Regions from separate parts of the Massilia sp. BKSP1R2A-1 genome, predicted to be linked through region 1. Evidence: predicted binding sites of a transcription regulator. Region 1 holds the regulator's gene; the other holds the start of a gene.
The links. The regulator sigma-54, encoded in region 1, starts transcription at its own class of promoters, with help from an activator protein. The targets are predictions, from matches to a motif close to TGGCANGNAANCTGCTTT.
Positions count from the first base shown of each region.

Region 1 (4,900 bases):
CTTCAAGGTGGGCGTGCCGCTGGATGCGGACTTCGTGTTCGACGTGCGCGCGATCCCGAACCCGTATTACGACCTGGCCCTGCGCCCGCTGACCGGCCGTGACCAGCCGGTGATCGACTTCCTCGACGCGCAGCCGAGCGCGGCGGACATGCTGGGGGATATCAAGGCGTTTGTCGCCAAGTGGCTGCCTTCGTTCAAGACGGACAACCGCAGCTATTTGACGGTGGCGGTGGGGTGTACGGGTGGGCAGCATCGGTCAGTGTACATGGCCGAGCGCTTGGGGGCTTACTTCAGTTCGACCGAACGGGTGATCGTGCGCCACCGCGAGCAGCCAAAGCACGCAGGCCATTGATCTGTAGGGTGGTCGGCTCTGCCGACCGCGCGTTCAACCAAGCCATGAATAGACGCGCCGCCTCAATTCAGCCATGAGTTGAACGCGCGGACGGCGAAGCCGTTCACCCTACAGATGGCGCAGCGGGTGAGCGTACTCAGGCCACACCGGCTCGAAGAAGCGCGCCACCATTTCCGGCGTTACCTCCTCCAGCGTCACCGGATTCCACTTCGGCTGATTGTCCTTGTCGATCACCAGCGCCCGCACGCCCTCCAGCACCTCGCCGTGCTCGAAATTGCGGCGCACCAGGTTACGCTCCATGCGCAGGCAGTCCGCCACATCGAGCGACGCACCACGCTGCAAGAGTTCGCGCGTCACGCACATCATCAGGGGCGAGCGCTGGCGCATCGCCTTCAGCGCCTTCTGCGCAAACGGATTCTCGTCGCGCGCCAGCGACGCCATGATGGCCGCCACCGAGGCCGCGCCGAAGTGCGCATCGATCACGCCGCGCTGCGCCTGCAGCTCGCTGGCGCCCGCCTGGGCCGCGAACTGCGCCGCATAGGTGCGGATCGCCTGCGGCAGCTGCGCCCCCGGCGTGGTCTCGATCAGCGCATTCAGCTCGCCCAGCTTCTCGCCAGGCACGAACACGTCGGCTAGTCCCACGTAGAGCGCATCGGCCGCGCCGATCGTCAACCCGGTCAGGCCCAGGTACTGCCCCAGCTGTCCCGGCGCATGCGAGAGGAAATGGCTGCCGCCCACGTCCGGGAACAGGCCGATGTTCACTTCCGGCATCGCCATCTTGGTGCGGTCGGTGACGATGCGCAGGCCGCAGCCTGGCCCGCCCTGGGCGATGCCCATGCCGCCGCCCATTACCACGCCGTCCATCACCGCGATATACGGTTTCGGATAGAAGTGGATCAGGTGATTGAGCGCGTATTCCTCGGTGAAGAAATCTTCCAGCAGCGCGCTGCCGCCCGTCGGCGCCACACGGCCGACGTCGTGGAAGAAGCGGATGTCGCCGCCTGCGCACAGGGCCTTCTCGCTGCTGCTGGTGATGACGACGGCGTCGATGCCGGCATCGGCCTGCCATTCCAGCAGGATCGCGGTGATGGCGCGCACCATGTCGAGCGACAGCGAGTTCAGGGCTTTCGGGCGGTCGAGCGTGATGACGCCGGTGCGGTTGGCGACGCGGGTCAGGACGTAATCGGTCATGGCAGCTTCTGTGGTCGAAAAATGATGCATTCTACCGAAGGCTGCCAGCAAATTCCTATCTTTACAATGCAAAAAGGGCGTCCCCTTAGACGCCCTTGCGGTGTTGCCGCGGAATGTGCGCGGCTGTGTTTACGCTGCTGCCGTGGTTTCGTCGATATCCGGCATGCGCTTGTGCGCGACGTGGTTATGGTCTTGCAGCATGGATTTGTGTTTTAAAACCTGCCTGTCCAGTCTGTCCATCAGCGTGTCGATCGCGGCGTACAGGTCTTGTGCGGCGCTGGCGACGTGGAGTTTCTTTCCCGATACCGATAAGTTGATTTCGGCTTTCTGCCTTTTTTCTTTTTCGGTGAGATTGTCGATCGCGAGGAACACGTGGGTATCGATCACGTGGTCGAAATGGCGGGTGATGCGCTCGAGCTTATTCTGAACGTATTCACGGATGGCGGGGGTGACTTCGAGATGGTGACCGCTGATTGTGAGGTTCATACACACTCCTTGGGAAGGTGCCCTGCCCGCGCCACAAGGTGAGTGTGGGCAGGTGCTTTACAGGGATTTGCGGAGGCTGACGGGCGGAATCTTGAGCGCTTCGCGGTACTTGGCGACCGTCCTGCGCGCAATGACCATACCTTGTTCCCCGAGCATCTCCGCGATCTTGCTGTCGGATAATGGGTTCCTAGGGTCTTCTGCTCCTGTCAATTGCGCGATGAGCGCGCGGATCGCCGTCGAGGAGGCTTCTCCCCCCGCTTCGGTGGCGACATGGCTTCCGAAGAAGTACTTCAGCTCAAACATGCCGTGCGGGGTCAGCATGTATTTCTGCGTGGTTACACGGGAGATTGTGCTCTCGTGTAGGCCTAGTGTATCAGCTATCTCACGCAAAACAAGAGGGCGCATGGCAACGGCGCCGTGACTGAAAAAGTTACGCTGGCGCTCCACAATTGCCTCGGCAACACGCAGGATCGTGTCGAAGCGCTGGCGCATATTCTTGATGAGCCACTTGGCTTCCTGCAACTGCGCGCCCATCTGGCTTTCGCTTTTTCCCTGCTTGAGCAGGTTGGCGTACAGGGAGTTCACGCGCAGCTTCGGCATCACGTCCGGGTTCAGCGAAACCGACCAGCCGTGCTTGGCGCGGCGGACGATCACGTCCGGCACCACGTAGTCCGACACGTTCGAGGCGAAGGCCGCGCCGGGATGCGGATTGCACTGGCGGACCACGGCCTGCACTTCGCGCAGGTCTTCGTCGTCGCAGTCGAGCGCCTTCTTCAGCTTGGTGTATTCGCGCTGGGCGAACCAGCTCAGGTAACCCTCGACGATTTTCAGGGCCAGGCGCCGCGTGACGAGCGGCACGCCCGGCATGCGGCGGATCTGGAGCGCCAGGCATTCGGCCGCGCTGCGCGCGCCCACGCCGACCGGGTCGAGGCTCTGGATCAGGGCCAGCGCGCAGCGCAGCTCGTCCATGTCGATCTCGAGTTCCTCGGGCAGGCGCGCGTGGATCTCGTCGAGCGGTTCTTCCAGGTAGCCGTTGTCGTCCAGGGCGTCGATCACCAGCTCGGCCAGGGCGCGGTCGCGCGCGCTGCAGCCGGTCAGGCGGATCTGCTCCGCCAGGTGTTCGCGCAGGGTGGTGCCGTCGGCTTCCAGTTGCGGGCGTCCGTCCTCGTCGTCGCCGCTGCGTGCGCCGCCGCCCTCGCCGCCCCAGTCGCTGTCGGCGTCGCCGCGCTCGCCCTGCTCGCCATCCTCATGTCCCTCGCCCTCGGCCTTGGCGCCGCCTTCTTCCTGGGCGGGCTGCGCGCTCGGCGCCTCGCCATTGGCAGGCGCCGTGTTGATGGCGCCGTCGGCCAGCAGGCGCACCGAGCGGTCGAGTGGATCGTCGAGACGCTCGAGCAGCGGATTGTCGTGCAGGATCTGCTCGATCTCCTGGTGCAGTTCGAGCGTGGACAGCTGCAGCAGGCGGATCGACTGCTGCAGCTGCGGCGTCAGCGCAAGGTGCTGCGAGGTGCGGAGCTGCAGGGACTGTTTCATTACATCCTGAAGTGTTCGCCGAGGTAGACGCGTCGCACGGATTCGTCGGCGATGATGTCGTCGGGACGGCCGGAAGCCAGCACGGCGCCCTGGTTGATGATGTAGGCGCGGTCGCAGATGCCGAGCGTCTCGCGCACGTTGTGGTCGGTGATCAGCACGCCGATGTTGCGCTCCTTCAGGAAGCGCACGATGCGCTGGATCTCGATCACCGCGATCGGGTCCACGCCCGCGAACGGTTCGTCGAGCAGCACGAAGCGCGGGTTGGTGGCCAGCGCGCGCGCGATCTCCACGCGGCGGCGCTCGCCGCCCGACAGCGACAGCGCCGGGTTCTCGCGCAGCTTTTCGATCTGCAGCTCGGCCAGCAGGGTGTCGAGGCGCTCGTTGATCTCGTTCTTGCCCAGGGCCTTGCCATTCTCGTCGCGCTGCAGTTCCAGCACGGCGCGGATGTTCTCTTCTACCGTGAGCTTCCGGAACACCGAGGCTTCCTGCGGCAGGTAGGACAGGCCCAGCACCGCGCGCCGGTGGATCGGCAGGCTCGTGATGTCGGTGCCGTTGATGTCGATCGAGCCGGCATCCGACGGCACCAGGCCGACGATCATGTAGAAGGACGTGGTCTTGCCGGCGCCGTTGGGGCCGAGCAGGCCGACCACCTCGCCGCAGTCGACCTGCAGCGAGACATCGCGCACCACCAGGCGCTTGCCGTAGCTCTTCTGCAGGCCCTTGACGACCAGGGTGCTGCAGCTGTCGCCGGCGGGTTTTTCCAGTACGGCGTTCATTGCTTGGCGCCCTCCGCCGGCGTCGTGCGGCGCGGCGCGATGATCAGGGTGCCGCGGCCGCCGCCGACCGTGCTCTTGCCGCTGGGGTCGTTGCGCACCTGGGCCACTTCACGGCGGTTGTCGTAGGAGATGAAGGGACCCTTGATCTCATTGGTCATGCGGCCGTTCTCCAGCTCGCGCACCTCGGCGGTGGTGAACAGCTTCACCAGCTCGGCGCGCTCGTCGTATTCGATGCGCTGGGCCTGGCCCTCGACCCACAGGTCGGGACCGCCGTCGCGCTTCTGGCGGAAGGTGGCGAGCTTGCCGTTGTTGGCGGTGAGCGTCACGCTCATATAGCCTTCCGGCGTTTCCTTCACCAGGGCGCGGTCCGACTTGAGCACCAGGGTGCCGCGGGTGAGCACGACGTTGCCGGTCAGGATGCGGGTCTGGGTGACTTCGTCGACGTCGAGCGTGTCGAAGTTGATCACGGCCTGCTTGAGCGAATCGGCGCGCTCCGCCGTGGCGGTGAGCGATGCCAGGGTGAGGAAAGTGGCAGCGAGTATTTTTTTCATGGTTTTGCTGGTCC
Region 1 is NZ_JBOBRE010000011.1:86,478-91,377, forward strand. Features, by position in the region: gene rapZ (RNase adapter RapZ) at 1-352, shown strand, start outside; gene ACQ7JA_RS17300 (enoyl-CoA hydratase/isomerase family protein) at 461-1,543, opposite strand; gene hpf (ribosome hibernation-promoting factor, HPF/YfiA family) at 1,673-2,029, opposite strand; gene ACQ7JA_RS17310 (RNA polymerase factor sigma-54) at 2,087-3,559, opposite strand; gene lptB (LPS export ABC transporter ATP-binding protein) at 3,559-4,335, opposite strand; gene lptA (lipopolysaccharide transport periplasmic protein LptA) at 4,332-4,886, opposite strand.

Region 2 (4,900 bases), on a different contig from region 1:
ATCCTGATCGACCAGGTCGACGAGGCCCTGGCGCACATCGCACGCCGCGTCGCCGAGGGTTGATGCCCGCCTCTTCGACCCATGTGCCGGCGCTGCCGGCCATGGGCGTCGACATCCTGCTGCGGGCCCTGTTCAAGCGCCCGCAGCATCCGCTTCCCGATTCATTGCCGGAACTGGCAAGCAGCTATCGTCTCGACGGGCTGCCGCTGGACGACATCGCCCGCTACCGCGCGGCCTTCGGCTTCGAAGGCCAGCATGTTCCGCTGACCTGGTGGTACCTGCTGGCCCAGCGCGCCCACCTGGCGACCATGCTGGCGCCCGGCTTCCCCTTCCGGATCGTCGGACTCGTCCACATGGACAATGCGCTGCGCGTGTTTCAAGAGCCCGCACCCGGCCAGCCCCTGCTGATCGACACCGTGCTGCGCCTGCTGCCGCCCTCCTCCAGCGGCGCCCTGCGCTGCATGCTCGACACCACGGGCTACAGCGATGGCGTCCCGGTGTTCGGCTGCACCAGCACCTACCTGATCCGGCGCGGTTCGCGCAGCAGCGCAAAACAGGAGGAGTCCGTCCTGCCGCAGGGTGCGCCGCTCACGCAGTGGACCCTAGGCGTCGGCGCCGGCCGCCGCTACGCGCAACTGTCGGGCGACTGGAATCCGATCCACCTGACCCGCTGGAGCGCACGGCTGATGGGCATGCGCGCGCCGATCATCCATGGCATGCACACGCTGGCCTCGGCCTGCGCGGCGCTGGAGCGCTCTGCAGGCCGGCACGCGCTCGCCATCGACTGCCGCTTCCGTGCGCCGGTGGCGCTGGGCAGTACGGCGGCGCTGTCGTTCGACGCGGTATCGGGGGAATTCGTGGTGGCAGCCGCCGGCAAGCCGGCGGTGACGGGATCGGTCACGCTGGCGTAAAGCCAGCGCGGATTCAGGCCTGGCGGCGCTGACGGCGGCGCAGCGCGCCCAGTGCGAAAAGGCCGGCGCCGAACACGGCGAGGCCGGTCGGTTCCGGCACGTCGGCCGGCGCATCCGCACTGTTGAAGATCAGGCTCGACGAGAACACTTCGAGCGGGTCGCTTCTGGTGGTGTCCTCGAAATACAGCTTCCACTCGCCGAACATGTCCATGCCGTCGAACAGGCTCAGGGACTGCACCGGACGGAAGGCGCCGGCCTGCACGCGCTTGCCCAGCTTGGCGCCTTCGTCATCGAAGGTCATGGTGATGCGGCCGATGCCTGGCGTATCGCCCTGGTCGAAGGTGCCATATTCGACCAAGCTGAGCACTCGTCCATCCGGGCCGACCAGGCGCATGACGATTTCGTTCTCAAAAGGCGTGTCCCGGCCGACGCAGGCGCTGCCCGCCGGATCGATATACGGGTTGTCGCATTTAGAGAACTCGACGGCGATATTCAGGTCGTCGACCAGGCCATGCGTCGCAACGTTGAAGGTCACGTATGCCGACGAGGCGTCGAAGTCGCGGTAGGTCTTGTCGGTATAGATGACGTCGGCATGAGCAGCACCTGCGGCGAACAACATGGCGATGCCGGAGAACAGTGAAGTAATTGCTTTCATAGAAATCCCTTTAGATTTCCTCAGTTCAAGCAATATTCGGACCAGCCGGTAATTTTTTAATTAATACAGTTACTTACTAAAATTCCTTATCCGAATTATTTCCAACTGTAAAAATTTCCGACACTAGTCAATAGCATCGGCGTCACATACCCTTTGCCGCGGTAGATTTCGCGCGCTTTCTTATGTTGGTCCGTCGCCCATGGACGCGTCTTCTTGTAGCCCGCATGACGCGCGAACTGATGGCAGACGTCGACCATGGGCATGGCAACTCCAACGATTAGTCGGCCCATTCTGGAATAGATTGCTGACTCAGGCAACAATCCCTTGCGCCGATGCGGGTATGCCGAATTGTCCGTTTTGCAGCGCTGAGCTACCTGATCGCGGTAAAATGACTGGCCTTGGCTCCGCCCTCGCTTTGCCGCACGACCACCGAAGAAATGAACGCTCCCTCCGAGATCAACGCCGCCGCCCTCAAGGCCAGCACGGCCGAAAAGCATACCCCCATGATGCAGCAGTACCTGCGCATCAAGGCCGACTACCCGACCATGCTGGTGTTCTACCGCATGGGCGACTTCTACGAACTCTTCTTCGAGGACGCCGAGAAGGCCGCCCGCCTGCTCGGCATCACGCTGACCGCGCGCGGCAAGTCCGACGGCGAGCCGATCAAGATGTGCGGCGTGCCCTTCCATTCGCTGGACGGCTACCTGGCCAAGCTGGTCAAGATCGGCGAATCCTGCGCGATCTGCGAGCAGATCGGCGACCCGGCCCTCTCGAAAGGCCCGGTCGAGCGCAAGGTCGTGCGCGTGGTCACCCCCGGCACCCTGACCGACAGCGACCTGCTGCCGGAAAAAGCCGACCGCCCGCTGCTGGCCCTGTGCATGCACAGCCAGCGCAAGACCATCACGGTCGGCATGGCCTGGCTGTCGCTGGCGAGCGGCGTGCTGCGCCTGATGGAATTCTCGGGCGAGCAACGCGCCGTGGAGTCGCGCCTGGCGCACGAACTCGAGCGCATCGCCCCGGCCGAGATCCTGCGCGCTGAATGTAACGGCGGCGCCGACCTGTTCGAATCCGAACCGGTAGCCCACACCCAGCGCATGCCCGAGTGGCACTTCGACGTCCTCAAGGGCCACCAGGCCCTGCTCGACCAGCTCAGCGTGGCCACCCTCACCGGATTCGGCGCGGACGGCCTGGGCGCCGCTTTCGGCGCGGCCGGCGCGCTGCTGCGTTACGCGCAGTCGACGCAGGGTCGCGGCCTGCAGCACGTGAAGAGCCTGGCTTGCGAACAGGAGAACGAATACATCGGCCTCGACGCCGCCACCCGCCGCAACCTGGAACTGACCGAGACCATCCGCGGCCAGGAATCGCCGACCCTGTTCTCGCTGCTGGACGGCTGCCGCACCGCCATGGGTTCGCGCCTGCTGCGCCACTGGCTGCACCATGCGCGCCGCAATCAGCGCGTGGCCCGTTCGCGCCATGAAGCCATCGCCGCGCTGGCCCAGGCGGAAGCCACGCATGGCCTGTCCGCGACGCTGGCCAACGTGCCCGACATCGAACGCATCACCACCCGTATCGCCCTGCTGTCGGCGCGCCCGCGCGACCTGTCCTGCCTGCGCGACGGCCTCAAAACATTGCCGCTGCTGCGCGAGCAGGTGGCGCGCTGCTTCGTCCCGGGCGACACCAGCCTGCTGCGCGAAATCCACGACCTGCTCGAGCCGCCAGCCAGCTGCCTCGACCTCTTGAGCCGCGCGATCGCGGAAGAGCCGAGCGTGCAGGTGCGCGACGGCGGCGTGTTCGCGCGCGGCTTCGACGCCGAACTCGACGAACTGCGCGCCCTGTCCGAGAACGCCGGCCAGTTCCTGGTCGACCTCGAAACGCGCGAGCGCGCCCGCACCGGGATTGCCAACCTGCGCGTCGAATACAACCGCGTGCACGGCTTCTACATCGAAGTCACCAACGGCCAGGCCGACAAGGTGCCGGTCGACTACCAGCGCCGCCAGACACTCAAGAACTGCGAGCGCTACATCACGCCGGAACTGAAAGCCTTCGAGGACAAGGCCCTGTCCGCGCAGGACCGCGCGCTGTCGCGCGAGAAGATGCTGTACGACCTTCTCCTCGGCGAGCTGGCGCCTTTCATCACGACCCTGCAGTCGGTCGCGGGCGGCCTGGCCCAGCTCGACACCCTGGTGGCCCTCACCAGCCACGCGGTGCGCAACAACTGGTGCGCACCGCAACTGGTCGACGAACCCTGCCTGACCATCGTCGAAGGCCGCCACCCGGTGGTGGAGAACCAGATCGAACGCTTCATCGCCAACGATTGCCGTTTGTCGGACGACCGCCGCCTGCTGCTCATCACCGGCCCGAACATGGGCGGTAAATCGACCTTCATGCGCCAGGTCGCCCTGATCACGCTGCTGGCCTATGTGGGCAGCTATGTGCCCGCTAGCCAAGCAACCATCGGCCCGATCGACCGCATCTTCACCCGCATCGGCGCCAGCGACGACCTGGCCAACGGCCGCTCGACCTTCATGGTCGAGATGACCGAATCGGCGGCCATCCTGAATGGCGCCACCGAGCACTCCCTGGTGCTGATGGATGAAGTCGGTCGCGGCACCTCGACCTTCGACGGCCTGGCGCTGGCCTGGGCCATCGCGCGTCACCTGATCGAGAGCAGCCGCAGCTTCACGCTGTTCGCGACCCACTATTTCGAGCTTACCCAGCTGCCCGAGACCCACCCGAGCGCGGTCAACGTGCACCTGTCGGCGGTCGAGCACAAGGACAGCATCGTCTTCCTGCACGCGGTGCAGGACGGCCCGGCCTCGCAGAGCTACGGCCTGCAGGTGGCGCAGCTGGCCGGCGTGCCGCCCGCCGTGATCCGCGCCGCGCGCAAGCATCTGGCGCGGCTCGAGTCGCAGGCGCTGGATGCGACGCCGCAGCTCGACCTGTTCGCCGCGCCGAGCGACGACGATGCCGGTGAGCCGCCCGCTCCGGTCATGGAAGCCGCCCGTGACGATGCCCTGAAGTCCGCGCTCGATGCGATCGATCCGGATGCGCTCACGCCGCGCGAGGCGCTGGAACGGCTCTACGAGCTGAAACGGCTGGCCGCCTGATGCGGGCGCGCCGTCCCTTCGTCTTCGCCGCACTGCTGGCGGCCGCGCTGCTCGCCAGCGGCGGCGCTGGCGCCGCGCGCGACAAGAAGAAGGACAAGGACGGCAACGCCCACCACTTCGCCATCGTCGGCCACCGCGCCGCCACCGATGGCGAAGATGGTTTGAAAAGCGCCCTCGACGACGCGAAGGACGAGGACCTCGCTTTTGTCGTCGTCACCGGCATCAAG
Region 2 is NZ_JBOBRE010000008.1:180,639-185,538, reverse strand. Features, by position in the region: gene cphA (cyanophycin synthetase) at 1-63, shown strand, start outside; gene ACQ7JA_RS14360 (MaoC/PaaZ C-terminal domain-containing protein) at 63-911, shown strand; gene ACQ7JA_RS14355 (PEP-CTERM sorting domain-containing protein) at 925-1,566, opposite strand; gene mutS (DNA mismatch repair protein MutS) at 2,004-4,673, shown strand; gene ACQ7JA_RS14345 (hypothetical protein) at 4,673-4,900, shown strand, end outside.
Region 2: the regulator sigma-54 is predicted to act here: its motif matches at 1,593-1,610, upstream of ACQ7JA_RS14355 (PEP-CTERM sorting domain-containing protein).